3 regions of the Arthrobacter sp. fls2-241-R2A-172 genome follow, and region 1 is predicted to be linked to each of the others. Evidence: riboswitches for the same ligand, from Rfam matches in the RefSeq annotation. Region 1 holds a riboswitch; each other region holds the start of a gene.
The links. A riboswitch is a leader RNA that binds a small molecule or an ion and turns the genes downstream of it on or off. The one in region 1 is predicted to bind thiamine pyrophosphate.
Positions count from the first base shown of each region.

Region 2: linked by a shared signal. The riboswitch ahead of thiO (glycine oxidase ThiO) and the one ahead of thiD (bifunctional hydroxymethylpyrimidine kinase/phosphomethylpyrimidine kinase) in region 1 are both predicted to bind thiamine pyrophosphate.
Region 3: linked by a shared signal. The riboswitch ahead of QRM57_RS17385 (ECF transporter S component) and the one ahead of thiD (bifunctional hydroxymethylpyrimidine kinase/phosphomethylpyrimidine kinase) in region 1 are both predicted to bind thiamine pyrophosphate.

Region 1 is NZ_JARVTB010000002.1:497,392-507,922, reverse strand. Features, by position in the region: gene QRM57_RS05195 (vitamin K epoxide reductase family protein) at 1-270, opposite strand, end outside; gene QRM57_RS05190 (Rne/Rng family ribonuclease) at 742-3,918, shown strand; TPP riboswitch at 4,083-4,181, shown strand; gene thiD (bifunctional hydroxymethylpyrimidine kinase/phosphomethylpyrimidine kinase) at 4,172-5,683, shown strand; gene rplU (50S ribosomal protein L21) at 6,059-6,367, shown strand; gene rpmA (50S ribosomal protein L27) at 6,430-6,693, shown strand; gene obgE (GTPase ObgE) at 6,828-8,414, shown strand; gene proB (glutamate 5-kinase) at 8,404-9,585, shown strand; gene QRM57_RS05160 (glutamate-5-semialdehyde dehydrogenase) at 9,582-10,531, shown strand, end outside.
Region 2 is NZ_JARVTB010000004.1:584,375-594,905, forward strand. Features, by position in the region: gene QRM57_RS10900 (DNA-methyltransferase) at 1-684, opposite strand, end outside; gene QRM57_RS10905 (DEAD/DEAH box helicase) at 693-2,381, opposite strand; gene QRM57_RS10910 (RNB domain-containing ribonuclease) at 2,658-4,136, opposite strand; gene thiE (thiamine phosphate synthase) at 4,203-4,886, opposite strand; TPP riboswitch at 4,914-5,033, shown strand; gene thiO (glycine oxidase ThiO) at 5,026-6,279, shown strand; gene thiS (sulfur carrier protein ThiS) at 6,276-6,512, shown strand; gene QRM57_RS10930 (thiazole synthase) at 6,516-7,313, shown strand; gene QRM57_RS10935 (hypothetical protein) at 7,371-7,673, opposite strand; gene QRM57_RS10940 (DUF3107 domain-containing protein) at 7,711-7,935, opposite strand; gene QRM57_RS10945 (TetR/AcrR family transcriptional regulator) at 7,986-8,720, opposite strand; gene moeB (molybdopterin-synthase adenylyltransferase MoeB) at 8,727-9,929, shown strand; gene QRM57_RS10955 (SDR family NAD(P)-dependent oxidoreductase) at 9,968-10,531, shown strand, end outside.
Region 3 is NZ_JARVTB010000013.1:15,415-25,945, reverse strand. Features, by position in the region: gene QRM57_RS17405 (penicillin acylase family protein) at 1-171, shown strand, start outside; gene QRM57_RS17400 (GNAT family N-acetyltransferase) at 220-819, shown strand; gene QRM57_RS17395 (energy-coupling factor transporter transmembrane component T family protein) at 816-1,610, opposite strand; gene QRM57_RS17390 (ABC transporter ATP-binding protein) at 1,607-3,172, opposite strand; gene QRM57_RS17385 (ECF transporter S component) at 3,172-3,792, opposite strand; TPP riboswitch at 3,870-4,006, opposite strand; gene QRM57_RS17380 (NUDIX hydrolase) at 4,277-4,960, shown strand; gene QRM57_RS17375 (DUF4235 domain-containing protein) at 4,997-5,257, shown strand; gene mnhG (monovalent cation/H(+) antiporter subunit G) at 5,347-5,730, opposite strand; gene QRM57_RS17365 (MrpF/PhaF family protein) at 5,720-5,998, opposite strand; gene QRM57_RS17360 (Na+/H+ antiporter subunit E) at 5,995-6,561, opposite strand; gene QRM57_RS17355 (Na+/H+ antiporter subunit D) at 6,558-8,126, opposite strand; gene QRM57_RS17350 (Na(+)/H(+) antiporter subunit C) at 8,123-8,623, opposite strand; gene QRM57_RS17345 (Na+/H+ antiporter subunit A) at 8,620-10,531, opposite strand, start outside.

The DNA.
Region 1 (10,531 bases):
CACCGAGCTTTGGGGAGTTTCCATGACCTTGCCGCAGGAAATCCAGGGATTTACATCGCAGACGGTGACGTGGTTGGGGTCTTTCAGTACTTCCAGCTTTTCCAGGACCAGCGCGCCGGAGGCAAGCCAGCCGATGACGCCGGTGATCAGCAGGAGCCACGCAAAGGGCTTGTCCCGCACGGTCTTGGGCAGTGCAGCGTGCACGGTGGACTGTTCTTCCACCGGCGTGGAGGCATTCTTGGCCAGGTTTCCCCTGGCGGTGCTCGGCATCGCGGATCTGATCCTTTTCGATATGTGGCCCGGCGGGGCGGGAAGGGCTCTTGGGAGGATTGTAGCGCCGCAGGCTGGGGGAGGCCCCCAGCCTGTAGCGGGAGTGCGGCGACACAGGCGGTTACCCCGCGAAGGTGCAGGGGTGTGAGAGAATGAACATGGCCGGTTTTCGACCCACATTCGGAATCCGGTCCGGTGACTTGTTCCCAAGACCGCCAGTATGAGCTGGGCATGCCCCGGATCCCGTGATCCTCGGTAGGCCCGCCATGACAATGGACGGCACCTGGTTGTGGCAGCAGAACAACGGGTTTCAGGACAGGGCCACCGGCCTTCCAGGGCTGCCGCACCCCAATGATGGTGCGAACCGGAAGGCAAACTACCGACTTCTGTCAACGCCTGCGGGTTTTGACAATATTTGCCCCACCGGGCGCCGGATGTGGCGGCGTCGCTGGGGCAGGAGTGTTGCCACATATGGATAAAGACCAGGTTGTAGCCGTTAATGACGAGGCAGCTTCCGCGGAAACAGCGGAAGTGCCGAAGAAGACCACCCGGACCCGCCGCAAGGCCGCGCCCAAGGAAAATCCCGCGGTTGAGTCGCCCACCCCTGAAGTGCCTGCAGCTGTCGAGGGGACCGATACCCCGGAAGCGGCCGCCCCGCCGGTACGCAGGACCCGGTCCCGCAAGAAGGTTGAACCCGCGGAGCCGCTCCCCGGCTTGGGCGAGGAAGCCGCTGGCGCCCCCGAGGTCGCCGCAGTCGAGAGCCAGCCCGAAGCTGCCGCCGAGCCCGCCCCCGAAAAGCCGGTCCGCCGTCGTCGTACGGCAAAGCCGAAGGCTGAAGCAGCAGAGGCGCCGGCCGCTGAAGAAACCACGACGCCGGAGCCCGGCTCCCAGCCCGTCGAACCTGTTGCTGAGGCAGTCGCCGCAACACCGGCTGCTGCTGATGCGCCGGTTCCTGCGGACGAAGAGGCTCCCGTTGAGGAGACCCCGGCCGCGTCCACGTCCCTTTTCCTTGAGCCCGTGTCCATCACGTCCATGATTTTCCAGGCTCCGGACCTCACCACCGTCCCGCGCGTTGCGGCCGTGGAAGAGAAGGCCGCGGAAGCCGAAGAAGAGGCCGAGTCCAGCGCGGACAACGAGCTCGATGACGCCGGCAGCCGCCGTCGTCGCCGGAGCCGTGGCCGCCGCGGCAGGCGTGGAACCGAACGCGAAGAGAACGAAACCGAGGGCCCCAGCGAGTCCGAGGACGACGAAGCCCCGGCAGCGGAAGCTCTTGAAGAAGGCGTGACGTCGCGTCGTCGCCGTCGCCGCCGCCGCGGCGACCAGGATCTTGAACTGACCGGTGGCACGGATGACGACCCGCCCAACACGGTGACCCGTGTCCGCGCCCCCAGGCCCATCACCGAAACGGCTCCGTCCAACCGTGTCGCCAGCGTCAAGGGCTCCACGCGGCTTGAGGCCAAGAAGCAGCGCCGCAGGGAGTCCCGCGAAACCGGCCGCCGCCGCCAGGTCATCACCGAAGCCGAGTTCCTTGCGCGCCGCGAGTCGGTAGACCGCCAAATGATCGTCCGCCAGCGCGATGACAGAATCCAGATAGGCGTCCTTGAGGACGGCGTCCTGGCCGAGCACTTCGTGTCCAAGACACAACAGGACTCGCTGATCGGCAATGTGTACCTCGGCAAGGTCCAGAACGTACTGCCTTCCATGGAAGCCGCGTTCGTGGACATCGGCCGTGGCCGTAACGCCGTGCTGTACGCCGGCGAAGTCAATTGGGATGCTGTCAACCTTGAAGGCCAGCCGCGCCGGATCGAGAACGCCCTGAAGTCAGGCGATTCTGTCCTGGTGCAGGTCACGAAGGACCCCGTGGGTCACAAGGGTGCCCGGCTGACCAGCCAAATTTCGCTGCCGGGCCGCTACCTGGTGTACGTACCGGGCGGCTCAATGACCGGTATCTCCCGCAAGTTGCCGGACGTCGAACGCAACCGCCTCAAGCGCATCCTTAAGGACCGCTTGCCGGAAAACGCCGGCGTCATTGTCCGCACCGCAGCTGAAGGTGCCTCGGAAGAAGAGCTGACGCACGACATCAACCGCCTGCGCGCTCAGTGGGAGGGCATTGAGGGGCAAGCCTCCTCAACCAAGGTCCTTGCACCGGAATTGCTGTACGGCGAACCCGACCTGACCATCAAGGTAGTGCGCGACGTCTTCAACGAAGACTTCTCCAAGCTGATCGTCTCCGGCGACGACGCATGGGACACCATCGAGGCCTACGTGACCTACGTTGCCCCTGACCTGGTGGGCCGCCTCGAGAAGTGGACCAAGGACCAGGACATCTTCGCTGCCTGGCGCATCGACGAGCAGATCCACAAGGCCCTGGAACGCAAGGTCTTCCTGCCCTCGGGTGGTTCGTTGGTCATTGACCGCACCGAAGCCATGACCGTGGTGGACGTCAACACCGGAAAGTTCACCGGCAGCGGCGGCAACCTCGAAGAGACTGTCACCAAGAACAACCTCGAAGCTGCCGAGGAAGTAGTCCGCCAGCTGCGCCTGCGCGATATCGGCGGCATCATTGTCATCGACTTCATCGACATGGTCCTGGAATCCAACCGCGATCTTGTGCTGCGCCGCATGGTTGAGTGCCTTGGCCGCGACCGTACCAAGCACCAGGTCGCTGAAGTCACGTCGTTGGGCCTGGTGCAAATGACGCGTAAGCGCATGGGCACCGGCCTCCTCGAGGTCTTCGGCGAGCAGTGCGAGCACTGCGCCGGCCGTGGCGTCGTGACACACGATGAGCCGGTGGAACACCGCCGTGCCAACGTTGTGGCCGCTGAGCACCACCGCCCGCACACAGAGACACAGCAGCAGCAACCGGCGGCCCGTACGGAACGGAAGCGCCGCCGAGGCAAGGGTGGGGGACAGGCTGTTTCCGAAGCCCCCGCTCCGGTTCAGTCTGCGCCGGCCGCGCCCGCGGCCTCGCCAACGCACCATGAACCGCAGGACCCTGCGCGCCAGGCAAAGGCCGAGGCAACCCGCGCTGCGTTGGCTACCATTGCGGCTGCAGCGCACGCTGCCCACCTGCACGACGACGAGGTTCACCGTGCAGAGGAACTGGCGCGGTCAACGCATCAGACGGCTGCCGACGAACCCGTAGCTCATGGCAACGACGAAGAATCAACGGCCCACGAGGCAGCAGTCCGGGAAGCACGCTCCACCCCGGTCCTGCGTTTCGGTGGCGAAGAAGTCGCTTTGCCGTTCGTTGAACACCAGGACGAACCACAGGCGGCCAAACCGGCAATGAGCCTGGATCTGCTGGCGGAGGCATTCTCCCACCTGGGAGCGGCGCCGGAGGCGGAAGCGGAACCAGCTGCCGTCCGCGAAGCTTTTGGTGCCCCGAAGGTGGCAGCCCCGGCTCGGGCCGCTGAGCAGGATCGGGAAGCCGCTTCGACGTCCGGGAGTCGCCGGGGTCGCCGTAACCGCAGCGCAAGCAGGGCCCAAGGTGCGGCCAACGAAACCAGCGTTGAACACCATGAAGTGACTGCGTCGGCGCCACAAGGTTCGTCCCACGAGGCTAAGGCCCCTGTGGAACCAGCCAAAAAGGCACCCGCAGACGAGCCCATCATCCTGGGAGTCGGCGTGCCGGCTTCCGAGCTCTGATCCGCTCACGGCTTATCGGACCCCGTAGCAACTGCCCCGGCAGTCGCTACGGGGTCTTTTGCGCGTCCAGGACGTCCATGGCCAGACCTGGGGACGTCAATGGGTCATATCCGGGCCCCTACGCAGCGCTGTTCCCGGGCCGGGCTGCTTCCCGGTTAGGCTGGGGGACAGACACGGGGTGCCTGGCGTTGGGCCGGGCTGAGATCCAGACCCGTTGAACCTGTCCGGTTAGCACCGGCGAAGGGATGTCCACATGACTGCAGCATATTCTCCTGTCTACCCGGTTGCTTCGGGCAGGCCAACACCGCGGGTGCTGAGTATCGCCGGCTCCGACCCTTCCGGTGGGGCAGGGATCCAGGCGGACTTGAAGAGCATCGCGGCCCACGGTGGTTACGGCATGGCTGCAATCACCGCCCTCACAGCCCAGAACACCGTGGGCGTCAGCGCCGTCCACGTGCCCCCCGTCGAATTTCTGCGCCAACAACTGGACGCCATCAGCAACGACATTGAGATTGACGCCGTCAAAATCGGCATGCTCGGCGACGCAGAGGTCATCGACGAAGTCCGCAGCTGGCTCGAAAAGGTGCGTCCCGCCGTCGTGGTCCTGGACCCGGTGATGGTGGCAACCAGCGGAGACAGGCTCCTGCGCGAGTCCGCTGAGAAGGCGTTGCGTTCGCTTTTGCCCCTGGCAGACCTCCTGACCCCGAACCTTCCCGAGCTGGCGGTGCTCCTGGGTGAAACGGAGGCGACGGACTGGGCTTCGGCGCTGGACCAGGGTAAGCGGTTGGCCGCTGAGTACGGGAACACGGTCCTTGTGAAGGGCGGCCACTTGGCGGGAACGGCGTGTCCTGATGCTTTGGTGAATACGAGCGGGTTGCTGCGGCAGGACGTGGTCGAGGTCGACGGGCCCCGCATCGATACCCGGAACAGCCACGGCACAGGGTGTTCGTTGTCGTCCGCCCTGGCCACGGTGCAGGTTAGCACGGGGGACTGGGAAGCTTCACTGCGGGAGGTGAAGCCTTGGTTGCTTGAGGCTTTGAGGCAGTCCGGGGCGTTGGAAGTAGGACGAGGAAGCGGGCCGATCCACCACTTCCACCACCAGCGGAGTCTGAGGCCCGGCGAGTTCGCAGCGACTTTGTGGGAACTCGCACGCGCGGAGCTCGAGGCGATCCATCGGCTTGGCTTCATCGATGGCCTTCAGAAGGGCAGCCTGCCGGAATCCGCGTTCGGCTATTACCTGGCCCAGGACGCGATCTACCTCAACGGCTACTCCCGGGTCCTGGCCCGGGCCAGCGCCCTGGCTCCTACTGAAGACGAGCAGATGTTCTGGGCCAAGGGCTCCCGGCAGTGCCTGGAGGTCGAGTCGGAATTGCACAGGAACTGGCTCAGCAGCCGCGACGTGTCCGGGACAACGGGTCCCGTGACCAAGTCCTATGTGGACCATTTGCTGGCCTGTTCGGCATCGGGAAGCTACGCGGTGCTGCTGGCGGCGATTCTTCCCTGCTACTGGTTGTACGCGGAAGTGGGCCAGAAACTCCACCACGCCTACGTGGAAGCAGGTTCCCCTGTGGACCACGCATACGCGGAGTGGTTGAAGACGTACGCCGACGAAGACTTCGCCGAGGCAACCAGGACTGCGATCAAGCTCACGGACGCGGCGGCCCTTGCGGCCTCGCCGGCGGATCGCGAGGCCATGATGGAAGCCTTCACCCAGTCCTGCCGCTACGAAACTGCCTTCTTCGACGCGCCACGGGTTTTCTCATGACCTCTCGGGTCGGGCGTCCGGGCGGGTAATTTGCGAGGCTCGCCGCGCGTCGCAGGGCAAATCGCGTTAATCGTGCCCAAACCCTGTAGGCTGTATGGGCACGGTGCCGGGAGAGTCCGTTACAACTGGTGACGCGAGTCACGTGGTAGCCTCCGGACCCGGCCTCATTTGCAGCTGAAGGTCAAACTAGCGTAATCTTGATCTTCGGTGCTTACGCCAACACTTGGGTTATGCCCCTTGGAATTGTTCATGGGATGACTCGCGGACTTCGTTCAGAAGTCCACGGCGTTGAGGCACAGCGCGAACCAAGCCTGATTCCGGTTCAGGTTCCGCACGCAAATTTAGTTATAAACGTCGAGAGAAGTGAGTACCCAAGTGGTGTACGCGATTGTCCGCGCAGGCGGCCGCCAAGAAAAAGTTTCCGTTGGAGACTACGTAACGCTTAACCGCGTCCCCGGTGGAGCCGGTAGCACGCTTGAGCTGCCCGCCTTGCTCCTGGTTGACGGCGACAAGGTCACCTCCGCAGCTGCGGAACTGGCCAACGTCAAGGTTACGGCTGAGATCCTCGAAGACCTCCGTGGTCCGAAGATCGTCATCCAGAAGTTCAAGAACAAGACCGGCTACCGGAAGCGTCAGGGTCACCGTCAGGAACTGACCAAGATCAAGATCACCAGCATCGCGTAACTTTCGTTACACGCTGTTCAGGTTTTTCAGTTTCCCCAGAAATTTAGAGGCAGGCATTTCACATGGCACACAAAAAAGGCGCGAGTTCCACTCGCAACGGTCGTGACTCCAACGCTCAGTACCTGGGCGTAAAGCGCTTCGGTGGTCAGGTAGTTTCCGCAGGCGAGATCATCGTTCGCCAGCGTGGAACCCACTTCCACCCCGGTGCAGGCGTCGGCCGCGGTGGCGACGACACCCTGTTCGCTCTCCAGGCCGGTGCGGTTGAGTTTGGTACTCGCCGCGGCCGTCGCGTAGTGAACATCGTTGCTGCTGCAGCTGCAGAGTAAAAACAAGTTCTGAACCGGTGGAGCGGGCCAAACGGCCCGCTCCACCGTTCTTTTAACCGCATTACAATCGACTGGGGCGCTTGGGCGCACTGGTTTTGCAACAACGCTGTACAACAGCAACTGAGGAGATCCACGTGGCGAGCTTTGTAGACCGGGTAGTCCTGCACGTATCCGGCGGAACCGGCGGCCACGGCTGTGTCTCTGTTAAGCGGGAGAAGTTCAAGCCGCTCGGCGGGCCCGACGGCGGCAACGGCGGCAATGGTGGCGACGTCATCCTTCGGGTGTCGGCCCAGACCACCACCCTGCTCGACTACCACCACGCACCCCACCGCCACGCCACCAACGGTGGTCCGGGCATGGGTGACTGGCGCGGTGGCAAGAACGGCGAAACCCTGATCCTTCCGGTACCGGATGGCACTGTGGTCAAGACCAAGGACGGCGAAGTCCTGGCTGACCTCGTGGGCGAAGGTACTGAGTACATCGCTGCCGCCGGCGGCCAGGGTGGCCTCGGCAACGCGTCGCTTTCCTCGCAGAAACGCCGGGCTCCCGGCTTTGCCCTCCTGGGCATCGAGGGCGAATCCAGCGATATTGTTCTGGAACTGAAGTCCATTGCCGACATCGCCCTGGTTGGCTTCCCGTCGGCCGGCAAGTCCAGCCTCATCGCAGCCATGTCCGCTGCCCGGCCCAAGATTGCCGATTACCCCTTCACCACCCTCATCCCCAACCTTGGCGTGGTCCAGGCCGGCGATGTCCGCTTCACCATTGCCGATGTTCCGGGCCTGATCGAGGGAGCAAGCGACGGCAAGGGACTCGGACACAACTTCCTGCGCCACGTAGAGCGTTGCGCCGCCTTGGTGCACGTCCTTGACTGCGGAACCCTGGAATCCGATCGGGATCCTTTGTCCGACCTGTCGATTATCGAGGCCGAACTCGACAAGTACGCAGTGGACATGAGCTACGCCGGTGTGGACGGTGAGGTGGTGCCGCTGAACGAACGCCCCAAGCTGGTTGTCCTCAACAAGGTGGATCTTCCGGACGGCAAGGACATGGCCGAGTTCGTTCGCCCGGACCTCGAAGCCCGCGGATACCGCGTGTTCGAAGTCTCGGCCACGAGCCACGAAGGCTTGCGCCAACTGGGCTTCGCCATGGCAGAGATCGTCAAGGCCGCGCGTGATGCGGTAGCGACTGCGCCCCCCAAGGTGGCACCTCCGGTCCTTCGTCCGCGCGCGGTCAACGAGTCCGGCTTCAAGATCCGCCGCGAAGAAAAGAACCTCGAGCCGCTGTTCCGTGTCCTGGGCGAGAAGCCCGTTCGCTGGGTCAAGCAGACCGACTTCACCAACGAGGAAGCCATTGGATACCTTGCCGACCGGCTGGCGAAGCTCGGCGTCGAAACCGAACTGTTCAAGGTCGGTGCCAAGCCGGGCGACACCGTGGTCATCGGCGAAGATGACGGCGTTGTCTTCGACTGGGAGCCGACCATGATGGCCGGCGCCGAGCTCCTGGCAACTCCGCGCGGCACGGACATCCGCGTTGCCGACATCGGGGACCGGCCCACGCGTTCGCAGAAGCGCGAAGAACAGGTTGAACGCCGCGAAGCCAAGGCTGCTGCGCGTGCCGAGCTTGAAGCTGAGCGCAAGGCGGGCATCTGGACCGAGTCCGTCAGCGGCCGGCGCGCCCAGGCCGTGAAGGAAAGCAACCTGGACGCCGGTGATGACGACTAGGACCGTCGACGCACCGAACTCCGCCGAGGGCCTCGAACGCAACGCACTGGCCACCGCCAAGCGGATTGTCGTCAAAGTGGGTTCCTCGTCGCTGACGAGTATCAAGGGCGGTATTTCCGAGAAGTCCCTTGCGGGGCTGGTTGACGCCCTGGCCCACCAGCGCAATGCGGGCACCGAAATCATCTTGGTCTCCTCTGGTGCCATCGCCGCTGGCCTGGCTCCGTTGGGCCTTGCCAAGCGCCCGAAGGACCTGGCCACGCAGCAGGCAGCAGCCAGCGTCGGGCAAGGACTCCTGATGGCCCGCTACACGCAGGCATTCAGCGCGCATGGGATCACTGTCAGCCAGGTCCTGTTGACGGCCGACGACCTCATGCGCCGCACGCAGCACACCAATGCGTTCCGTGCTTTGGATCGGCTGCTGAACCTCGGCGTGGTACCGGTCGTGAACGAAAACGACACTGTTGCTACCCACGAAATCCGTTTCGGCGACAACGACCGGCTGGCTGCCTTGGTGGCCCACCTGGTCCGCGCCGACGCGCTCGTGCTGCTGTCCGACGTCGACGCCCTCTACGACGGTCCGCCGTCCCAGGGTGCGCAGCGGATTCCGCTGGTCCGCGGTCCGCAGGACCTTGAAGACGTCACCATTGGCAAGGCGGGCAAAGCCGGTGTGGGAACGGGCGGAATGATGACCAAAGTGGAGGCTGCCTCCATCGCCGCCGGTTCCGGTATTCATGCACTGGTCACCTCTACCGCCAACGCCGCGGCTGCCCTGGCCGGCGAGGACGTGGGGACGTGGTTTGCCGTGAACGGAAACCGCAAGCCGGTCCGCCTGTTGTGGCTGGCCCACCTGGCGACCGTTCAGGGCCGCTTGATGCTCGACGACGGCGCCGTGAAAGCCGTGCGCGACCGGCACAGGTCGCTCCTGCCCGCGGGGATATCGGATATCAGCGGCGACTTCGAAGCTGGTGACCCCGTCGAGATGGTGGGCCATGATGGAACCGTGGTGGCGCGCGGCCTGGTGAACTACTCCTCGGAGGAACTGCCGCGGATGCTGGGACGGACCACGCAGGAACTCGGCCAAGCCATGGGCCGTGGTTATGACCGCGAAGTTGTTCATGTTGACGATCTGGTGCTCCTGGGGGCGCCGCGCTCATCTAAACTTGGAGCATGACTGAAGCGCTGACTCCCGACGCCCCTGTGATCTCCGACGTTTCCGGTGCTACCGGCCAGACGCCGGAGAACCCTGTGGCAGGCGGCGCTCCACTGTCGCCCGAGGATGTCCAGGCTGCGGTACACGCAATCGCCGACCGGTCCCGGAAGGCTGCCCGCCGCATGGGCCAGGCGAACCGTGCCTGGAAGGACCGCGGCCTGCGTGCGATCGGCGCAGCCCTGCTGGAAAACCGTAAGCATGTGCTGGAAGCCAATGCCAAAGATGTGGCGGTGGGCCGTGCCAACGGTACCTCCGCGGCGCTCTTGGACAGGCTCACGCTGACGCCCGCCCGCATCGACGGCTTGGTCTCCGCCCTGGAAAACCTTGCGGGGCTGCCCGATCCTGTGGGCAACGTGGTCCGTGGCCAAACGCTTCCCAACGGGCTGCGGTTGCGTCAGGTCAATGTGCCCATGGGTGTTGTGGCCGCCATTTACGAAGCCCGTCCCAACGTCACCGTGGATATCGCGGGACTCGCCCTCAAGAGCGGCAACGCCGTGATTCTTCGCGGTGGGTCCGCCGCCGCGCACACCAATGGTGCGCTGGTGCAGATCCTGCGCGAAGCGCTGGACTCCGTGGGCCTCCCGGCGGATGCGGTGCAAAGCGTCGACCAATACGGCCGCGAAGGCGCCAACGTCCTGATGCGCGCCCGCGGACGGGTGGATGTCCTCATTCCCCGCGGCGGACGCGAGCTCATCCAGACTGTGGTGACCAACTCCTCCGTGCCCGTCATTGAGACCGGGGAGGGGAACGTCCACATCTTCATCGACGAGTCCGCCGGCGAAGAGATGGCCGTGGACATCCTCCTGAACGCAAAGACGCAGCGGCCCAGTGTCTGCAACACCGTTGAGACGCTCCTGGTCCACTCCGGTTCCACCGTTCTTCCTGCCGTGGCCAAAGCACTCCGCGA
Region 2 (10,531 bases), on a different contig from region 1:
CCGGCGGACCAGGCCTTCGGGTTTCTGCGTGGGGTAGCCGGTTTTTTCGCGCCCCGTCGGCGAAACGATGGTGTGCCACCAGACGTCCGTGGGCAACTTTCCCAGCTCACGTTTGGCGGGGGTCACCAAACCCGGAGCCATGTAGGGCTCCCGGTCCACTTCGGCGTTGTCGAAGTGGTACTTGGTGGGGTTCTTCACGTACACCAGGATGTTGTCGTGCTTGGTGGGCCAGCGGTTCTTGGCCCGGGCGCCGTAATCGTAGGCCCAGATGATTTCGTTCAGGAAGCATTCCCGGCCAAAGATGGCGTCGAGCATCACCTTGGCGTAGTGCACCTCGCGGTAGTCCAGGTGCAGGTACAGGGTGCCGTCGTCTGCCAGCAGGCGCCAGGCTTCCACGAGCTTGGGCTCCAGGAAAGACCAGTAGTCGCTGAAGGCGTCGTCATAGCTGTGCAGGGCGCCCTTGATGGTGTCGTAGGAGCGGCCCTTGAAGCCCACGCGGTCGCCGTCGCCGTCCGAGTTGCGGACCATCCGGGTTTCCTGGCGTCGTTGGACCCGCCCAGTGTTGAAGGGAGGGTCCACGTAAATGAGTGTGAAGGCGCCGTCCGGCAGCGTTGGAAGGAACTCCGCGTTGTCCGCGTGTACCACCAGGTTGCCGCCGTCCGGCGCCCAAACAGTTTCAGTCATTGAGAAAATTAAGCCTCGGTGCTGCCGGACTGGGCAGCTGCGGCCTCACCGGAGACTACTTCGCCGTTGCGGCGGCGGGTCCGGGTGCGACGTGTACGTGCAGGCTTCTCGGAATGGTCCGAGCCCGTTTCCGAGACTGCGGCAGCCGGGGCTGCTTCGCCTTCGGAGGTACGACGGCGGCGGGTACGGTTGCGTCCGCCCTCACCCTTGGATTCGCCGGAGTCAGCCTTGCCTGACCGGCCGCGGCCGCCGTCGCGGCCACGTCCGCCGTCACGGGAGCCATTGCGGTCCGAACCACCGGAGCGGGAGTTCTTCTTGCCGGTCTCACCCAGGTCCTCCAGGACCTCGGCGTCCACACCGGCCAGCGTGCGCTTGTTCCGGGGCAGGCGTCCCTTGGTGCCCTCGGGGATATCGAGGTCGGCGTAGAGGTGCGGCGAGGAGGAGTACGTTTCAACCGGCTCCGGAACGCTGAGTCCCAGGGCCTTGTTGATGAGTCCCCAGCGGGGCATGTCGTCCCAGTCAACGAACGTGACGGCGGTGCCCTTGTTGCCTGCGCGGCCGGTACGGCCAACACGGTGCAGGTAGATCTTTTCGTCTTCCACGCACTGGTAGTTGATCACGTGCGTGACGTCATCGACGTCGATACCACGGGCAGCGACATCGGTGGCAACCAGGACGTCCACCTTGTTGTTGCGGAAGGCACGCAGGGCCTGTTCGCGGGCGCCCTGGCCCAGGTCGCCGTGAATGGCTGCAGCCGCGAACCCGCGGTCCACGAGTTCCTCGGCGACCTTTGCGGCGGTGCGTTTGGTCTTGGTGAAGATGATGGTCCGGCCACGTCCGCGGGCCTGGAGGATGCGTGCCACGACTTCGGTCTTGTCCATGCTGTGGGCACGGTAGATGAGCTGGCGGATGTCCCGCTTGGTCAGGCCCTCATCGTTCGGGTCAGCTGCGCGGATGTGGGTGGGCTGCGTCATGTAACGACGTGCCATCGCGATCACGGGGCCGGGCATGGTTGCGGAGAAGAGCAGCGTCTGGCGCACGGCGGGGGTGCCGGCGATCAGGGTCTCTACGTCGGGAAGGAAGCCAAGGTCCAGCATTTCGTCGGCCTCGTCAAGAATCACCATCTTGACGTTCTTCAAGCTCAGGTGCTTCTGCTTGTAGAGGTCGATCAGTCGGCCAGGGGTACCTACGACGATCTCGACGCCCTTCTGCAGCGCATCGATCTGGGGTTCGTAGGCCCGGCCGCCGTAGATGGTGGCGATGCGCGCGTTGCGCTTGCGCGAGGCCGTCTGGAGATCGTTGGCGACCTGCACGGCAAGTTCGCGGGTGGGGACGATGACCAGTGCCTGCGGTGCGCCGGGAACGGCGAGCTTGTCATAGCCGGCGTCGTCGCGGCCTACAACGCGCTGCAGGGCAGGCACGCCGAAGCCGAGGGTTTTGCCTGTACCAGTCTTGGCCTGGCCGATGATGTCGTGGCCGCCCAGTGCGACGGGCAGGGTCATGGCCTGGATGGGGAACGGGTGGGTGATCCCGGCATCTGCCAAGGACTCCACGATGTCTGCGCGCACGTTGAAGTCTGCAAACGACTTCTCTTCGATCTCGTGGGGCTTCTCGTCCGAGACGATCGTTTCCTCGGGCTCGAGGGTTTCTGTTCCGGTGGGGTCCGTCAGGACTTCATGGGTATGCAATTCACTCACAGGGAGTTTCCTTATTCATTTGGGCATTGGCGCCGCATGCTCAACGGGGGCGGCATAGCCGTACCGGAGCACCAACGGGCGCGCAAGCAAGTCCAGTGGAAGCCGATCGCGGGCTATCTAAGTACTGGCACTGGTGACCAGTTGGTACATCTCAAGATCGCGTAGGGGCGGGCTTGTTGAGTTCAAAAATTAACTGAATCAACGACCGGGCATCCATTACTACACGCCCAGTCTATCCTCTGGGAGCCCGAAAGCCCGGATTGGGGATGAACGGCGCTATGGCAGCAGTTCAAACAGGATCTCCCGGCTGGCAATGTCAGCCTTGACCAGCCGGACGCGGACCTTGGTCCCGGACTCCAGTTCGCCGTCGCAACGGGCGGTCACGGCGGGCTCCGCTATTTGGACGATTCCGTAGGGACCGCCGTTCCCGTTGCCGTTGCCCTTTCCGTTCCCGTTCCCGTTAGGCTTCGAGCCGGAAATGACCACCGCATCGAACTCCTGGCCAACATGGTTGGCAACCAGTGCCGCCTCCACCGTGTCCAAGGCGGCGCGCTCGAGGCGGCCAGCGAGTTGATCGGACGAGGCCATGATCTCGGGCAAGGACGGCAAGGCTTCCCGGGCCCAGGCAGGGATGTCCCGCTTGTTGCTCAGTGCCTCGCAGATCACCAGGACGAAACGGTCGATGAGGCGGCGCAACGGTGCTGTGGTGTGCGCGTACGGAGCGCCGATGGCTGCCTGGATGATTTCCGTCGGGACCTCGCCGTCGAAAGGTGTGTAGTTGGCACCCCTGAACAACGTCCCGGCTGAGTGCAGGATGGCGAGTTGCTTTGGGTCTGATGCGTCCAGGGTCCGCAGGTATTCGCCGTAGCTGATCCGTCCGTCCCAGGGTTTACCAAGGGCCGTGGTCTGCCTTTTGAAGTGCCGCAGGGAGCGTTCATCCGGTGCGGGCATGGTGCGCAGTATGCCAACCTTGCCGTCCAGCATCAGCTGAGCTGCCGCCATCCCGGTCATGAGTGAAATCTGCGCGTTCCAGTCCTCCACCGGCAACGACGGGGCAGCAACGATCCTGTACCCGCCGCCGTCGGCCGCTTGGACGATCTCCTGTTCGGGCATGTTCAGGCTCGCGCCGCCGCGGAGGCGTTCGAGTTCAACCCGTTTCAACCCCACTTCCTTGAGGAGCTGCAGTACAGGCGGTGCCGTTCCGTCGTCGATCTGCTCCTGGACGCCCTTGTAACTTAGCTTGGCCCGGCTGCGCACGGTGGCGCGGCCCACTGTCACCGTCACTGCTTCGGCCTGCGCGTCCAGGACGAAATCCCAGACGAAGGCGCCACAGTCCTGCTCTGCCAGCAGGCTGCCGGCATGTTCGCTGATGACTTCCGGGTGCAAGGGAATGCGTCCATCCGGAGCATAGAAGGTCTGGCCGCGCCGGCGTGTCTCCGTGTCGAGGGCACCACCGGGAGCCACGAAGGACGGAACGTCGGCGATCGCATAGAGGACCTTGTAACCGTCACCGGCGCGCTCTATGAACAGCGCCTGGTCCAGGTCTGTCGACGTGGCCGGGTCGATGGTGACAAACGGAATGTCCCGAAGGTCGCGTTCAGGCAGCTTCAGGTCCGCCACGGCTTTTCGGGCTTCTTCCACTGCCCCCGTGGGGTAGTCGCCTGGGAGTTCCAGCTCCGTCCGGAGTGCGGCGAGGGCCGCTGCGAGCTGGTCCGACGAGTCGTCGACGTTGGGTGCAATCCGATGATGTGACACGAAAATCAGGGTAGCCCGGATTCCGGGGATCACACCATGTCAAGGCCGCACGGTGAGCGACTTTCGCTAAATTGAGTCCAGGGCTTCCAGCAGCGACTTGGCAGCCGCCGTCGGGTCTGCGGCTTCGGTGATGGCACGGACAACCACGATCCTGCTGGCCCCCGCCGAAAGGACCTGTTCCACGTTGCCCAGGTCGATGCCGCCAATAGCGAACCACGGGAGCTGCACGGCGCCGTCGGTCGTTTCCGTGGCACGCCTCATCGCTTCTGCGGCATATGTGACCAGGTCCGGCCCAACGGCTTGGCGCCCCGGTTTGGTGGGTGTCGCCCAAACCGGACCGACACAGAAATAGTCCAGGCCGCCGTCGCCGGTAGAAGCGGCAATGGCCGCATTGACCTGCTCCGGAGTGTGCGTGGAAAGTCCAATCGCGGCAGGGGCCGGGAGGAAGGTACGGGCCACCGGAAGGGGCAGGTCCTTCTGGCCCACGTGGAACACAGGAGCCCCGGAAACACTGGCAATATCGGCCCGATCGTTGACAGCCCACAGCCGTCCGTGCCGCTCGGCCACACTCCGCAGGATGGCCAGCAATTCCAGTTCTTCGGCTGCCTCGATCGACTTGTCCCGGAGCTGGATGATGTCCACCCCACCCTCGAAGGCGGCATCGACAAAGTCTTCGAAATCGCCCTGTCGCTTCCGGGCATCGGTGCACAAATAGAGTCGGGCTGAGGCGAGGGATTCAGGCTGGGTCATGGGAACCAGAGTAGTTCCTCTACACTGGGCACGTACTGCGGGAGCCGCGACGTTCGACTATGTGACCGTCCGGCTGAGAGGGCTTCAGCGCCGACCGCTTGACCTGATCCGGCTAATACCGGCGTAGGGAAGGGAACACATGGCAGACGCCATTCATGCAGATGTAGCCATTATCGGCGGCGGCATCATCGGGTTGGGCATCGCCCACCAACTGCGCAGGCTGGGCCGCTCAGTGGCCCTCATCGACCCTTGGCCCGCAAACGGCGCAACTTTCGCAGCGGCCGGGATGCTGGCACCCGTCAGTGAACTGCACTACCAGGAAGAAGAACTCCTGGAACTCATGGTCGAATCCTCCCGGCTGTGGCCCGCTTTTGTTGGCGCGCTCGCCGGAGGGGTGCACGCCGCCGGATACCGCACGACGCCGACCCTCGCCGTGGGTGCCGACGCCGCCGACCGCCGCGCGCTCGCAGACCTCCGGGTGGTACAGAAGGCTGCAGGCTTGGGAGTGGAGCCATTGGCCCTCCGGGAGGCGAGGGAGCGTGAGCCCTTGCTGAGTCCCCAAATTTCCTGTGCCTTCGACATCCCCACCGACCACCAGGTGGATCCCCGCAAGCTCGCCGCCTGCCTTTTGGCCGAACTGTCGGATCACTCTCCCGATGATCCGAGCTGGGTTACGGGGGCGGACAACGGATTCGCTGTGAAAGCGCTGGCACATCGTCTCCTGTGGGATGAAGGCAGGGTCTCTGGAGTCGAACTCGAGTCAGGCACCAGGGTCTTTGCCACCGAGACGGTGGTCGCAAACGGTCTGGGCGCCGCCGGCTTGGACGGCCTGCCCGAAGGGCTCACGCTGCCCCTGCGGCCGGTCTATGGTGACATCCTCCGGCTTCGGGTTCCGGACAACCTGCAACCTCTCGTTACCTCCACCGTCCGGGGGATAGTGCGGGGCGTTCCCGTCTACATCGTCCCCCGCGACGACGGCACCGTGGTGATCGGAGCGACCCAGCGTGAGGACGGACTGTCCACGGCCTCCAATGCCGTCTCAGCGGGCGGCGTCTACCAACTCCTGCGCGACGCCCAGGTCCTGGTCCCCGCGGTCGCCGAACTCGAACTCCTGGAGGCAACAGCCCGCGGCAGGCCAGGGACGCCGGACAACGCGCCGTTGCTTGGCCGCGTCGCCGGAACCAATGGCGACATTGAGGGTTTGGTGGTTGCCACCGGGTTCTTCCGTCACGGAGTCCTGCTGACACCGGTAGCCGCAAGGATTGTCGGCGAACTGATCAACGGATCGACCGATCCACAGTGGGCCCCTTTCCGCCCCGACCGCTTTACGGCCAGCGCAACCGGTCCACGGAACTTCGTCCCAGCACACGCCCGCAGCAAGGAAAGCGCATGAACATCAAACTCAATGGATCCGACCATGCAGTGGCCGATGACGCCTCTGTCAGCACCCTCGTCACCGCCATCACCGGCCGCGAACTGGACCACAGGGGACAGGCGGCCGACGGCGGCAAGCTGGGTGTCGCCGTCGCGCGCAATTCAGAGGTGGTGCCGCGCAGCCAGTGGGCGGCAACAGCACTCGCCGACGGCGATGAACTCGAACTCGTTACCGCAGTCCAGGGAGGCTGAACAATGACCACAACAAGCACTGCCCCCAGCACCGACGCCTTGGTGATCGACGGCGTCGACTTTGGTTCCCGACTGATCATGGGAACAGGGGGTGCCCCGAGCCTGGACGGTTTGGGCGCTGCGCTCCTGGCCTCGGGTACGGAGCTGACCACCGTGGCCATGCGGCGCTATTCGCCGGCAGAAACCGGGTCTCTCTTCCAGCTCCTGGTGGACCACAACATCCGGGTGTTGCCCAACACGGCCGGCTGTTTCACGGCGAAGGACGCGGTGATGACCGCCGAACTTGCCCGCGAGGCGCTGGAGACCGATTGGGTGAAGCTGGAAGTCATCGCGGACGAGCACACACTCCTGCCCGATGCCGTGGAACTCGTCGATGCCACGGAGCAGCTGGTCAACCGCGGGTTCAAGGTCTTCGCTTACACCAACGATGATCCGGTGCTTGCCCTGCGGCTGGAAAACCTTGGCGCCACCGCCGTGATGCCGCTGGGCTCACCGATCGGCACGGGCCTGGGCATCCTGAACCCGCACAACATTGAGCTGATCGTGTCACGGGCATCGGTGCCCGTGGTGCTCGACGCCGGGATCGGAACCGCTTCCGATGCCGCGCTGGCCATGGAACTGGGTTGCGATGCCGTCCTGCTGGCTACCGCGGTGACGCGTGCACAGAACCCGGTGCAGATGGGGGAGGCCTTCAAGCACGCTGTTATTGCCGGCCGTTTGGCCAGGCAGGCAGGCCGGATTCCCCGGCGCGAACACGCCCTGGCATCCTCCGCGATGGAGGGACGCGCCGAGTTCCTTTAGGGCATTAACCAGCGATGGCCATCACCCGCCGGTGATGGCCATCGCTGTGAGTGGCGCTTAGAGCCGGAGGGCCCTGGTGAGGGCCTCGGTATCGTGCTTGGTCCGGGTCCGGCCGAAGTACACCACAACCGCCGCGGCTGCCGCGGTTCCGATGACGATGGGGAGAACCCACGGAATCCAGGTGAACCCCGGTTGGTAACCCAAGCCCGCGCTGATGAAGGCAATCCAGCTCAGCGCCGCAACAGCGGTTGAAACGCCTACCGGTAGGGCGACGCCGTACCTGCCGTGCCGCTTGTCGTTGGCCCAGACAATGAAGCCCGTGGCAATGGCTGCAAGAACAACCACGACGAGTGAAAGCATGAAGACTCCTTAGCGGACGACGGGTGGTGGGGGAATGCTAGAGGGCGCCGAAGCCCACGCGGCGGACTTCCTCGGCGCCGATCTCCACATAGCCCAAAACGTTGCCAGGAACGATGACCTGGCGGCCCTTCTCATCCGTGAGGCGCAATTCCGAGCCCTTGGACACGGCCTCCGCCACGATCTTGGCTACGGCGTCTGCATCCAAAGCGGATTCGAGCACAATTTCGCGGCCAACGTTCTGAATGCCGATCTTTACTTCCACAGCAAGGCCTCCAAGCCAATCAAGTTTTGAATCAGTCCTCTATTTGTAGCTTAGGACTCTTTGGGGAATCGACTGATTCCGCGCCAAGCTAAACGATAGATCAGATCGCTGGCCACATCGAGGTCCAGGTTTCCGTCTGTCTCAAGCCAATACCGCGCGCTGACCTGCGCCATTCCGGCCAGGCCGCGGCCAAGGAGCTGCGCTTCCAGGGGCGGCAGCTTGGTGTCCTCGGCGATGACATGGGCCACGGCGTCCGCGAACGTCTTGTTGAACGTTTCCAGCCGGGAACTGACATCGGGGTCGTTGATGAGGTCCGACTCAAACACCAGCCGGTGCGCTTGGTCGTCGTCGGCAATGAACCTGTAGTAGGCCCGCATGACTGCCTTGACACGCTCTTTGTTGTCCGTTGTGGAGTTCAGGGCGCTCAGCATCAGGTCCGTCAGCGTCGCGAGATGGCTGTCCAGCAGGGCCATGTAGAGCTCGCGCTTCGACGGGAAGTGTTGGTACAGGACCGGCTTGCTCACATGTGCGGTCTCTGCGATTTCGTCCATGGCTGCGCCGTGGAACCCGTTGGCAACGAAGACTTCCAACGCTGCGTTGAGCAACTGTGCGCGGCGCTCGTCCCTTGGCAGCCTTGGCGATCGAGGCGAACCGGTCCGTTCCTGCTTCGCGGGTGCTCCATCGTTTGCCCGTGTGCCGTCAGCCACAGTCTGCCGCCTTTCCTTTGCAGTTATGACCACTCTACCGGTGGGTAATATGACCGGGCGGTATCTGCGGGCATACATTGGGGTATGGCCTCAATTGCTGCTGTCCGCACCGCTGCGCCCGCCGTCCTTCCGCCCCTTGTGGAACCGGCTGCTGAACTTACTCCGGCCGAGGTGGAGCGGTACTCCCGGCACCTCATCATTCCGGAAATCGGCGCCGTGGGCCAACGCAGGCTTAAGAATGCCAGAGTCCTCGTCATAGGCGCCGGCGGGCTCGGTTCCCCGGCCCTGCTGTACTTGGCTGCAGCCGGGGTGGGAACTTTGGGCATCGTGGACGACGACACTGTGGACCTCAGCAACCTTCAGCGCCAGGTCATCCACGGGGTGAAGGACGTGGGTACGCCCAAGATCGAGTCCGCACGCGACGCGATCGCCGAGCTCAACCCCTTGGTGAACGTGGTCCTGCACAATCTCCGCCTGGATTCTTCCAACGCCCTGGATTTGTTTGCCGATTATGATCTCATCCTCGACGGTGCTGACAACTTTGCCACGCGGTACCTCGTGAACGACGCCGCGGCCATCCTCGGCAAACCCTACGTGTGGGGCTCCATCTTCCGCTTCGACGGGCAGGTCAGCGTTTTCTGGGCCGAACACGGACCCACCTACAGGGACCTTTACCCCGAGGCGCCTCCGGCAGGCTCCGTGCCGTCGTGTGGCGAGGGCGGAGTGTTCGGCATGTTGTGCGCGGCTGTTGGATCGCTCATGGTGACCGAAGCCGTGAAGCTGATCACCGGCGTCGGGCGTTCCTTGCTGGGACGCGTGGCACTCTTTGACGCCTTGGGCGGCAGTTGGCGGGAAATCAAGGTGTCCAAGGATCCGGAAGCCGAACCCATCACCGAACTGACAGACTACGAGGCCTTCTGCGGCGTCACTCCCGTCGCAGCCACTGACCAGGACCACACCGTCACGGCCACCGAGCTGGCAGCGATGCTCGCCGAGCGGGCGTCGGGGGAGCGGGACTTCGAACTGGTGGATGTCCGTGAATCAGGCGAGCACAGCATTGTGAGCATTGATGGTTCCGTGCTGATCCCACAAGGCCGGATCCTGGCCGGAGAGGCGTGGTCCCACCTGCCACAGGACAAGGACATTGTGTTCCACTGCAAGGCCGGAACGCGCTCGGCGGCGGTCCTGGAGGCCGCGCAGAAGGCGGGCTATACGCGCGTCAGCCACCTCGACGGCGGTATCCTCGCCTGGGTGCGTGACGTGGAACCCCAAAAGCCCGTTTACTGAGCGTTGCCCGTTCCGGCCGTTATCTGTAAAGCTCAACCATGAGCGAAGAACGGGCAGAGACCCAGCAACACCCTATTGGTTCCGGTTTTGGACACGGTTCCACGGCCCGGGAGGTTATCGACGGGATCGACCTCTCCGGAAAATCGGCGATTGTCACAGGCGGATATTCGGGCCTTGGCCTGGAGACCGTGCGGGCACTGGCCTCCGCAGGCGCGTCCGTGACCGTCCCCGCACGACGCGTGGAACATGCCAAGGAAGTCCTTGCCGCGGCCGGGCTCGGCGACGCCGTCACAGTGGAAGAAATGGACCTGGTTGACCAGGACAGCGTCAAAGCATTCGCCCAGCGGTATTTGGCCGGGCACAGTTCCTTGGACATCCTGATCAACAACGCCGCCATCATGGCCAGCCCGGAACAACGGGTAGGTCCTGGCTGGGAGGCGCAGCTCGCAACCAACCACTTGGGGCACTACACCCTGGTTAATGCTTTGTGGCCGGCCCTTGCCGCCTCGGGGGATGCCCGCGTCATCTCCCTCTCATCCACCGGCCACAAGTTGTCGCCGATCAGGTTCGACGACGTCAACTTTGACGGCGGCTACGACAAG
Region 3 (10,531 bases), on a different contig from region 1:
CGCTATGTCTGGGACCTGGCCGAGCGCCGGAACAGCCGGTGGATTGTTCCCTTCGGCGCCGCTGGAACACCGGGCCACCAGCATTTCGCCGACCAATTGCCCCTGTGGACCGCCGGGCAGCTTGCCACGGTGGCCACGGATTGGTCGGTCCTGAGCAAAGACGAACCCTGACACTTCTGCACCCAGTCGCACCCGAATACCCAGCACCCGAAGGAAGCCATGACCACCACCGCCCCGGACTTCTCCGCCCGCACCACCGTCTACTCCGAAGAACTCGAAGGATGGGGCGCCCTGCGGATCGTCCCGCTGGTCCCCAACGAGGACTTAGGGCTTGTCTTTGAGTGGGTGACCCAGCCGCGCGCCAGGTTCTGGGGAATGACCGAGCACACCTTTGAGGAGGTCCTGGGCATCTACGAATTCCTGGACTCACTGGAGACACACCACGCGTTCCTGGTGACCCTGGACGGGGAGGCACTGGCGTTGTTCCAGACCTACGAGCCCATGCACGACCCCGTGGGCGAGGCGTACCCCGCCCGCGAGGAAGACATCGGCATGCACCTGCTGCTGGCTCCGGCCACGCGCCCCATCCCGCACTTCACGCCCCGGCTGGCCACGTCATTGATCAAGTACATGTTTTCCCTGCCGGGCAAGGACCGGATCGTTGTGGAACCCGATGCCCGCAACGCCAAGGCCCTCCGTCGCCTCGAGGCAACATGCTTCGAACTTGGACCCATCGTCCAGCTCGCGGAAAAGGAGGCACAGCTGGGTTTCCTCACCCGGGCGGGATTCGATGAAGTCCAGGACCGCGCCGCCCGTTAGCGCCAGACGAAGCTCCACGTCCCGGCGCCCACGGCGGCCAGCACAGCACCCGCTGCGATGACCACTCCGCCAAGGACCACCCAGATATCCAGCACCGAGTACGTGGATTCGCGCGCCCACGTCCGCTGGCCGCCGCCAAAGCCCCGCGCTTCCATGGTCACAGCCAACCGCGAAGCCCGCCGGACAGCCTGGACCAGCAACCCGAAGCTCTGGCCGAGGGTGGCTTTCAACCGCTGGAACGGGTTGCCTTGCGAACCGACACCCCGTGCACGGCGGGCCATGCCAATGGTCTGCCATTCTTCGGCCATGAGGCCCACCAAGCGCATGGCAGCGAGGGATCCCAGGACAAACCGGTGCGGCAGCTTCGCTTTCTGTGCCAAGGCATCGGCCAGGTCCGTTGGGTCGGTGCAGGTCATCAGGAGGATCGCCGGAAGGGCAATCGCCAGGCCGCGCAGCATGAAACCCAGCCCGAGCTCAAGGGAACCTTCGCTGATGGACCAGAGTCCGACGTCGAGCAGTACAGCGCCGCTGTCAGCCGCCACGATCGCTGTGCTCCAGCCACCAATCGCCGCAGCGATGATCAACGGCCAGGCCCGCTGCCACAAAAGCCGCAGCGTGAGCCCGGCAAGGGGGAACAGCGCCAGCTCGGCAACGAGCGCGGTTGATGCTGAGACCCAGTCGATGGAGAGGGCCAGCACCAGCGAAATCAGGAAGACCGCGACGAACTTGGCCAGCGGGTTCGCTGTGGTCAGCAGGGCGTGATTACCCCGCAGGTTCAATGCGTCCCTCATGCTGCACCGGCTTCCTGGCGGCTTGCTGCACGTGCCGCGGGGTCCAGGCGCAGCTCCGTGCCGCCCAGCACGGCGCTGAACTCCTGGTCGTGGGTTACGGAGACCACAGCCGTTCCGGCGTCGAGCAACTCCGAAAGGAACGACGCCAGCTCGGCCCAGGTGTTCGCGTCCTGGCCGAACGTGGGCTCATCGAGGACAAGGACTTTGGGATGCGCGGCGAGCACCGTGGCCACCGAAAGCCTGCGCTTCTCGCCGCCGGACAGCGTGTACGGGTTCGCGTTCACCAGATGCGTGAGCCGCAACCGCTCCAGCAGTTCGTCCACGCGTTCCTCGCCATGGCCAAGGTGCTTCGGACCAAACATCAGCTCATCCAGCACCTTGCCCGTGACGAACTGGTGCTCGGGTTCCTGGAATACGGTCCCGATGCGGGAAATCAGCTGGTCAGCCTTCCACCTGAACGGGTCGATCCCGGCCCCTTCTGAAAGCTCGACGGCGGCACTCACTTTGCCGTCCACCGGCGCCAAAAGGCCGGCCAGCGTGAGCGCGAACGTAGACTTACCGGCACCATTCGGACCAGTGATGGTGAGCGCTTGGCCCGCCCTGACCTGGGCGCTGACATCGGATTGCACAGGAACCGGAGAGATGGTCCGGAATCCCTTTCGGCGGGGCTTTTCTCGCGAGACTGCCACATCCTGGGCGGCAAGAAGCAGTTGCGCGGCGGAGGTCTCAGTGCGCCGGGCACGGGTTGCCGGGACGTATCCGGGAACCCAGACGCCGGCTGCCATCAGCATGGTCCGGGCCTCGGACAGGACCTGCTCCGGCGCCCCGTCCAACAGGACGCCCGGAGTGCCGTTGCCGCCGGATCCTGGCTGCAACACCACAATCCGGTCCACCAGGTCCTTCCACACAGACACGCGGTGTTCCACCACAACAAGGGTGGCTCCGGTCTTGTCGAGGCAGCGGCCCACTGCGTCCCGCACCTCAAGGACCCCTGCTGGGTCCAGGTTGGCCGTTGGTTCGTCCAGCAGGATCAGCCCGGGCCGCATCGCCAAAATCCCCGCAAGCGCGAGGCGCTGTTTCTGCCCGCCGGACAGGGCCGCCGTCGGATGATCCAACGCCAGTCCGCCGCCGGCAGCGGTCCGCAACCCGACGTCGTCGAGCGCTTCATGGACGCGGGCCCAAATTTCCTCCCGCGGCACGGCCAGGTTCTCGGCGCCGAAGGCGACGTCGTCCCCCACCCGGGACAGGACAACCTGCGTTTCCGGGTCCTGCTGCATCAGACCTGCGCGGCCGCGCTGCTCCCGGGGAGAAGCGCCGTCCAGCAGCAGCGAGCCAGTCTCGTCCGAGTCGTCTTCTTCGTCCCCCAACACCCCCGCGAGGGCATGCAGGAGCGTGGACTTGCCCGCACCCGAGGGGCCGAGCAGCAGTACCCGCTCCCCCGGTTCGATCCTGAGGTCAAGGCCTTGGATGGCTGGCGTGGCCCTTCCGGCGTGCCGCCATCCCCAGCCCTCGGCTGTGATGGCGGCAGGCCGGACGTGGCCGCCGCGTTCAATGACGGGCATCAGCTAAAGACGGGCTCCGAAGCGGCCTTGCGCGACGCGAAGGAACTAAGGACGCCGGTTTTCGCCAGGCCGCGGGTGGCAATCCATGACAGTGCGCCCGCAATGATCGCCCCGGAGATCGTGGTGAACGTGATGTAAGTGAGCTTGTCGATTGCCTCGTAGGCGATGTTCCAGCCCCAGGGAAGGAACGAGTCGTTGAGGCCGCAGAAGAGGCCCGCACCTGCACCGGCAAGGAGCGAGGTGGGCAGGTTGAACTTCTTGTAGAGGAACGCGGCGAAGATGAGCTCCGCGCCAAGGCCCTGAAGGACGCCGGAGATCAGTACGGTGGTGCCGTACTGGGAGCCCATGATGAGTTCGCCTGTGGCAGCAACGGACTCGCAGAACAGGGCGGCACCCGGCTTACGGATGATGAGCATGCCCAGGACCGCCGGAATCATCCAACCGCCAGCGATCAGGCCCGTCAGCGGCGGATACGCCGCGTTCATGGGGATGGATACCAGTGCGGCGCCTTGGGACCATGCCCAGAAAATCACGCCGCCGGCGATGGCGATCAAGGCTGCCACCACAATGTCTACAACACGCCAGTTATAACTGGTCTTCTTCACGCTTACCGTGGTCATTTTTCTGCCTCCTGAGTTACAGGAGGGGAAAGTGCTCCCCGGATTACCCGGCCGGCCTGCGCCGCCCGGTTCCGGACACTCTGAGAAGCTCGACTCCCTTGCGCCGGTACTAACCGGATCAGGTTCGAGGGTCTGCGGCTGTCCGCACTCTCAGCGCCCTCGCGGCTCCCGCATCTCTGCAGGTTCCGACGGCGGCGCTCCCCTGTCGTTATTAAATCTGCCCTGCTGGGCTGGTTCAGTTTACACCTGCACTCCGCGGTGGGGACTGCGGTCCGGTCACATTCCGGCCCACCCCCACCGTTGTGAGGCCCACTCTGCGCCCTTGCCCCACTCTTTGGCACGCACACCAGGCCTCGCAACCCAACGAACGCGCTTTTGCGAGGCCCACTCTGCACCCTTGCCCCACGCTTTGGCACGCACACCAGGCCTCGCAACGGACCTGAGAGAATGATCCAGCAACATCCAAAGCGAAGGGGCACACTTCATGACGGACCAACCCGGCTCTGGCCTCCCAGACAACGTTGACGTGGCTGAAGCACGCCTCGCCGCAAGCGTCATCCTGCTCCGCGATACCCCGTCCGGGCTCGAGGCGTTCGTCCAGCACAGGGTCAGCACCATGGACTTCGCCGCAGGAATGGTGGTTTTCCCGGGAGGACGCGTGGACCCCGCCGACCACTCCGGGTGGGACTACGCCACCGAACTGCTCAGCAGCCATGCGGCGGACTGGCAGGCCAGCTCCATCGGTTCCGACGATGCCGCTGCCAAAGCAGGAATGGTGCTCACAGCCGCGATCCGGGAGGTCCGTGAGGAAGCCGGACTGAGCATCGACGCCAGTGACCTGCGCCCATGGGCCAACTGGATTACCCCGATCGACATGCCCAAGCGTTTCGACACGTTCTTCTATGTGGCCAGGCCCTCGACGGACATGGAGCCCCACCACCAAACAACCGAAGCGTGGCAATCCCTGTGGATGCCCGTGGAGGGAATCCTCGCGGCAGAGGCAGCAGGCACCCTGAAACTGATGCCGCCCACCTTCTACCTCCTCAAGGAAATCGCCGGATACGGGACCGTCGGCGCCGTATGGTCGGCCGATCACCCTGTCGTCCCCGTGCTGGCACCTGCAGGCTCCCTGGCCGCCTTCCTCAAGGAACGGGAAAGCCGCCGCTAGCGTTGCCGGTCCACGCGTTGCGGCTAGGCTGGGGGCATGAACCTCTTCTTCAAGCTGATCGGCGCCGGAGTAAGCCTCGGGGCAGGCTTCGTCGGAACAAAACTCGTCAACAAAGGGTGGGAAAAGGCCACAGGCAACAAGCCGCCCACAGGCAACGATGACATGGAAACGAGCCTTCGCTCCGCCCTCACCTTCGCCCTGATCTCGGCGTTCGTGAGCACACTCATCCAGGTGCTGGCCAGCAGGGGCACCCAGCGTGCCATCGCCCGCTTCGCGAAGTCCCAGGACATCGTCTAGCGCATCACCGTTTGAAGCAACGCGGGGTCACTTCCGGCCCATAAATCCCCCTGGGATGGGCCGGAAGTGACCCCGCGTTGGCTTTAACCCTACGGGTCGACTTGCCCCGCAGCCGCCCTCTGAACGACGGCCTCAAGTTCGTCCTTGGTCAGCATCTCCCGGTGGCCGTGCTTGGTGCGGTACGCGGCCCGACCCACCATGTGTGCCGACACGGGCGCGGTCAGCAGCTGGAAAATCCATGCCACCAACAGCACGGGCCAAACCCACCAGGTCCGCATCTGCAGGCCGATGGCCGCCAGCATGAGGAACAAGCCCAGGACCTGCGGTTTGGTAGCAGCGTGCATGCGGCTCATCAGGTCAGGGAAACGCAGCAAACCCACCGCGGCACCGAGGGACATCAGCGCTCCCACCACCAGGAACACAGCGGTCACACCGTCGATGACGGCATCCACGCCGGTGGCATCAGGACTCATTGCTCTGTTCCCTCCGCTCAGCCACGAACCGGGCTACTGTCACCGAGCCAATAAAGCCGATCACGGCCAGCGCTACCAGCAGCATCAGGTTATTCAGGTGCCGGTTCACCGCCATGTCGATCGCCAAGGCTGCGCCGAGAATGGCCAGCAAAACGTCGGATGCCAAGACCCGGTCCAGCAGCGAAGGACCGATCGCGATCCGCACAATGGCGCCGGCAGCGGCCAGGCTAAGAATCACGGCCGTAACCATGAGGACGATTTCCTTCACAGGGCTGCCCCTTTCACGCCTGGACTGATCTCGGCTCCCAACGCCTGGACTTCCTCGCGGGTGCCCATGATGCGGATCAAGCCGGCTTCAATGTTCTGGACTTCCTGACGGATCTTTTCGATGTCAGCCTCTTGGTAAATGTTGAGCGCGTGCAGGTACAGCGTGGACGTCGATCGGTCCACTTCCACCACCAACGAGCCCGGAATCAGGGAGATGACGTGCCCTGTTGCCGTCACCATGAGGTCGGAATGGCTACGCAACGGAACGGCGACGACGGCGCTGCGCACCTTTGGCCCTTTGACCACAGCAAGGTACAGCACGAGGAAGCTCGCTGCCACCACTTTGGCGAGGAAGATCAGCGCGAACGGAATGGCGCGCAGTACGTTGAACCTGCCGCTGAGCTCAACGGGAGGCAAGTAGAAGAACTTTGCCACCAGGACCGCGATCAGAGCACCGAACAGCAGGTTGCCAGGGCTGAAATCCCGCCACAGGGCACCCCAGACGATGACCAGCCAGATGAGCAGCGGCAGTTCAGTACGGAAGGAGTTCGGTTTACGGCTCATTTGGCACCAGCCCTCTGCGGCAACGCCGGAATCTCCACCGAATCACCCAGGACCGAATGGATGTACGCCGAGCGGTCCAGCATGATCTCGGCCGAACCGTCTGCGAGGTGGAAGAGCGGCCCGGCAAACACCGTCAACGCCACCCCGAAAACCACCAGTCCCGCCGTCGAACCCACCATGGTGCGCGGGAGCACCCCGACGTTCCCACTGGCCAACAGCACAGGATCCGGGTATTCAGCGTCCTCGGGCTTGCGCCAGAAAGCCCTGTTCCAGACCCTGGCGATTGCCAACAAGGTCAGCAGGCTGGTGACCACGCCGCCGACCACCAAGGTGATGGCCAGCGGTGTGCCCAGTTCCACGCCTGCCTGCAGGAGGCCCAACTTGCCAAGGAAGCCGGAGAAGGGCGGTATGCCCGCCAAATTCATGGCTGGAACGAAGAACAAGAGGGCCAGCAGTGGCGAGAGTTTGGCCAGGCCACCCAGGCGGTCAATCGACGAACTGCCACCCCGGCGCTCGATAAGGCCCGTCACCAGGAACAGACTGGTCTGCACGGTGATGTGGTGCGCCACGTAGAAGACCGCGGCGCCCAGGCCTGCGACGGAACTCATGGCGAGGCCGAACACCATGTACCCGATGTGGCTCACCAACGTGAAGGACAGGAGACGCTTTATGTCGCTTTGGGCCAAAGCGCCCAAGATACCCACCACCATGGTCAGCAACGCCACCACCATCAAGGGGACGTTGAGGGTATCTCCCGGGAACAGCAACGTCTCGGTGCGGACCATGGCGTAAACGCCCACCTTGGTGAGCAAACCTGCGAACACCGCGGTGACGGGGGCCGGCGCTGTTGGGTAGGAGTCGGGAAGCCAGAAGGACAGCGGGAATACTGCGGCCTTGATGCCGAACGCCACCAGCAACATGACGTGCAGGAGGTTCTGGGTACCTTGGTCCAATTCGGCGAGCTTTACCGCAAGGTCGGCCATGGTGATGGTTCCAGTGGCACCGTAAATCATGGCGATGGCCACCAGGAACAACACGGACGACACCACTGAGACAACCACGTACGTGACGCCGGCCCGGATACGTGGCCCCGTCCCGCCCAAGGTCATCAGGACGTAGCTTGCCGTGAGCAGGATCTCGAAGCCAACGTAAAGGTTGAAGAGGTCGCCGGTGAGGAACGCGTTGGACACGCCTGCCACCAGGATCAGGTAGGTGGGGTGGAAGATCGAGACCGGCGCTTCCTGGTCGCCATCAGCCATGCCCTGGCCGGTGGCGTAGATCAACACCGCGAGGCTCACCACGGTGGACACCACCAGCATCAGCGAGGAGAACTGGTCCACTACAAGGACGACGCCCCACGGAGGCAGCCAACCGCCCAGGGTTACGGACGTGGTGCCGCCGTTCCACACGGATACCAGGAGCAGGCACTCGAGCAAGAGGGTGGCGCTCAGGATGCCGATGCTCACCGCCCGCTGGGCTGAGTGGTGCCGGATCAACAGGAATGCGAGTGCTGCACCCAGGATCGGCAGGAGGACTGCTAGCGGCGACAGGCTCGCGAGATTCACGCGCTGCCTCCTTCCTGGGTGGTGCTGGTGTGCGGCTTTTCCGTGGCTTCCGGATGGCTCCGGTCCGTCGTCGTGATGGGCGTTACGGCGAACTCCGAGGTTTCCAAGGGAACAATGGCGTCGTCTTCGGCGTCGAAGCTCGGAGTCTTGGCCACGCGGACGTCCTCAAGGTCGTCCTGGATCTCGTCCTGGCGGGCCAGGACCCACGTCCGGTAGATGATGCCCAACATGAAGGCGGTCACCGCGAACGAGATCACGATAGATGTCAGGATCAGTGCCTGCGGCAAGGGATCACTGTAAGCATCGGGGTTCGTCTCCTTGCTGAACAGCGGTGCCAGCCCGGCGTAGCCTCCGGTGCTCAGGATCAGGATGTTGGTGGCATTGGCCAGCAACATCAATCCCAACAGCACACGGGTCAGGCTCCGTTCAAGGATCAGGTAGATGCCGCAGGCGTAAAGCACGCCCATGACGATCAGCAGGGTCAGGTTGATACTCATGCGGTACCCTTCCCGGATGCGGCTGACTCGGCTGCTTCTTCGGCCAGTCCAGCTGCGTCTTCCTCTGCCAGCGAATTTTGGCCTTCAAAATGTTCGTCGATCTCGGCACCGAGACTACGGAGGACGTCAAGGGCCAAGCCCACCACCACGATGTACACGCCAATATCGAAAATTGTGGAGGTGACGAACTTGATGTTGCCGAACACCGGCAGCCAGAACTCGATAATCGCGCTTTGGAAAACCTGCCCGCCCAGGAAAAGCGGAACCACGCCGGAGGCCGCCGCCGTCGCAAGACCCGTCCCCAAGAGGGTTCCGGCGCTGACTGTCGCCGCCTCGCTCAACTCGAACCGCCCACCAGCCAGGTAACGGATGGTCAGGGCGAGTCCTGCGGTGAGGCCGCCCGCGAAGCCGCCACCGGGCAGGTTATGCCCAGCCAGGAGAAGGTAAAGGGAGAACACGATCATCGAGTGGAAGATCAGCCGGGTCACCACTTCGAAGATGATCGAACGGCGCTCCGGTGCCAAGGTGCGGCCGGCCACGAGCCAGGCATCGCGGGTCACGCCGGTGAACTTTTTCGCCACGGCCAGCGTGGCATCGGCCCGGGAACCACGTTCGACGCCGGTGCGGCGCCCCACGCTGCCTTCGGGCACCGCTTCGGAGGTCTTGATCCGGTCGCCACGGCTGCGGACGAAGATCAGGCTGGCGACACCCGTGGCGGCAATAGCCAACACGGAGATCTCACCAAAGGTGTCCCAGGCACGGATGTCCACGAGGGTCACGTTGACCACGTTCAGACCCCCACCGCCTTCGTAGGCCAAGCGCGGGAACTCCAGGGAAACAGGCGTTGCCACGCGGGCGCCCATGGCGTAGATCGCGACGAAGATCATGGTGATGCCGAACGCTGCACCGATGATCACACGGATCACCCTGAGCCTGCCGCCGGTCCTGTCCCGCAGCTCCGCGGGGAGGCTGCGCATGGCCAGCACGAAGGCCACCAGCACAATGGTTTCCACCAGCATCTGCGTCAGGGCGAGGTCCGGGGCGCCCTGCAGCGCGAACATCAGGGCGATTCCGTAGCCCGTCACGGACACCATGAGCACGGCAAGGAAGCGCTTGTTGGCGCGAACGGCCGCAAGAGCTCCCACCACGATGCCTGCACCGGCCACTATTTGCAGCGGGGAATTGGGGTCGATGAAGTAGATGCCCTCCGGCAAGGGCTTATTGGCCATGATCAGCGCCGTGGCCGGGACCGCGAACGCGACCGTCAGGATGACAGCCAGGTAGAAGTACAGCGAACCACGCTGGGTGCGGCCCGTGACCCACACAGCAATATCGTCCAAGGCGCCAATGGTGTTCTGGTAGGCGCGGTCGCCGTCCACCCAGTCCGGGACCAGGCCTTGGGCGCGGGAAACGAGATTGCGGCCGTAGAACATCGCGGCGCCGGCCGCGAACGTTATCGCTGTCAGACCCAAAGCCGGGGTGACGCCGTGCCACAAAGCCAAGTGTCCGGCGTCGACCGCGTCCGGACGGCCTGCGAACAATGCCGCGTAAGGCTGGATCCACGTATCCACCGGCACGGGCCACAGGCCGTAGGCGATCGTGAGCAGGCTCAAGATGGCGGGAGCTGCAAGGAACGCGGGTTTGATGGGCTTGAAAGGTGTGGGCTCCACACCGGGCTTCGTGGCGAAGGCTCCCCACATGAAGCGGGCGCTGTAGGCGAAGGTGAGGATCGATCCCACCACCAGGCCAACCAGTATCCAGATACCCCACGCCGGCGCGTCATGGCCCGTTCCGTAGTGGACGAACGCCTCAAAGACCGACTCCTTGGCCACGAAACCTGCCAAAGGCGGGACGCCGGCCATGGACGCTGCGGCGATTGCGGCCACAACACCCAATGCCCGTGAAGAC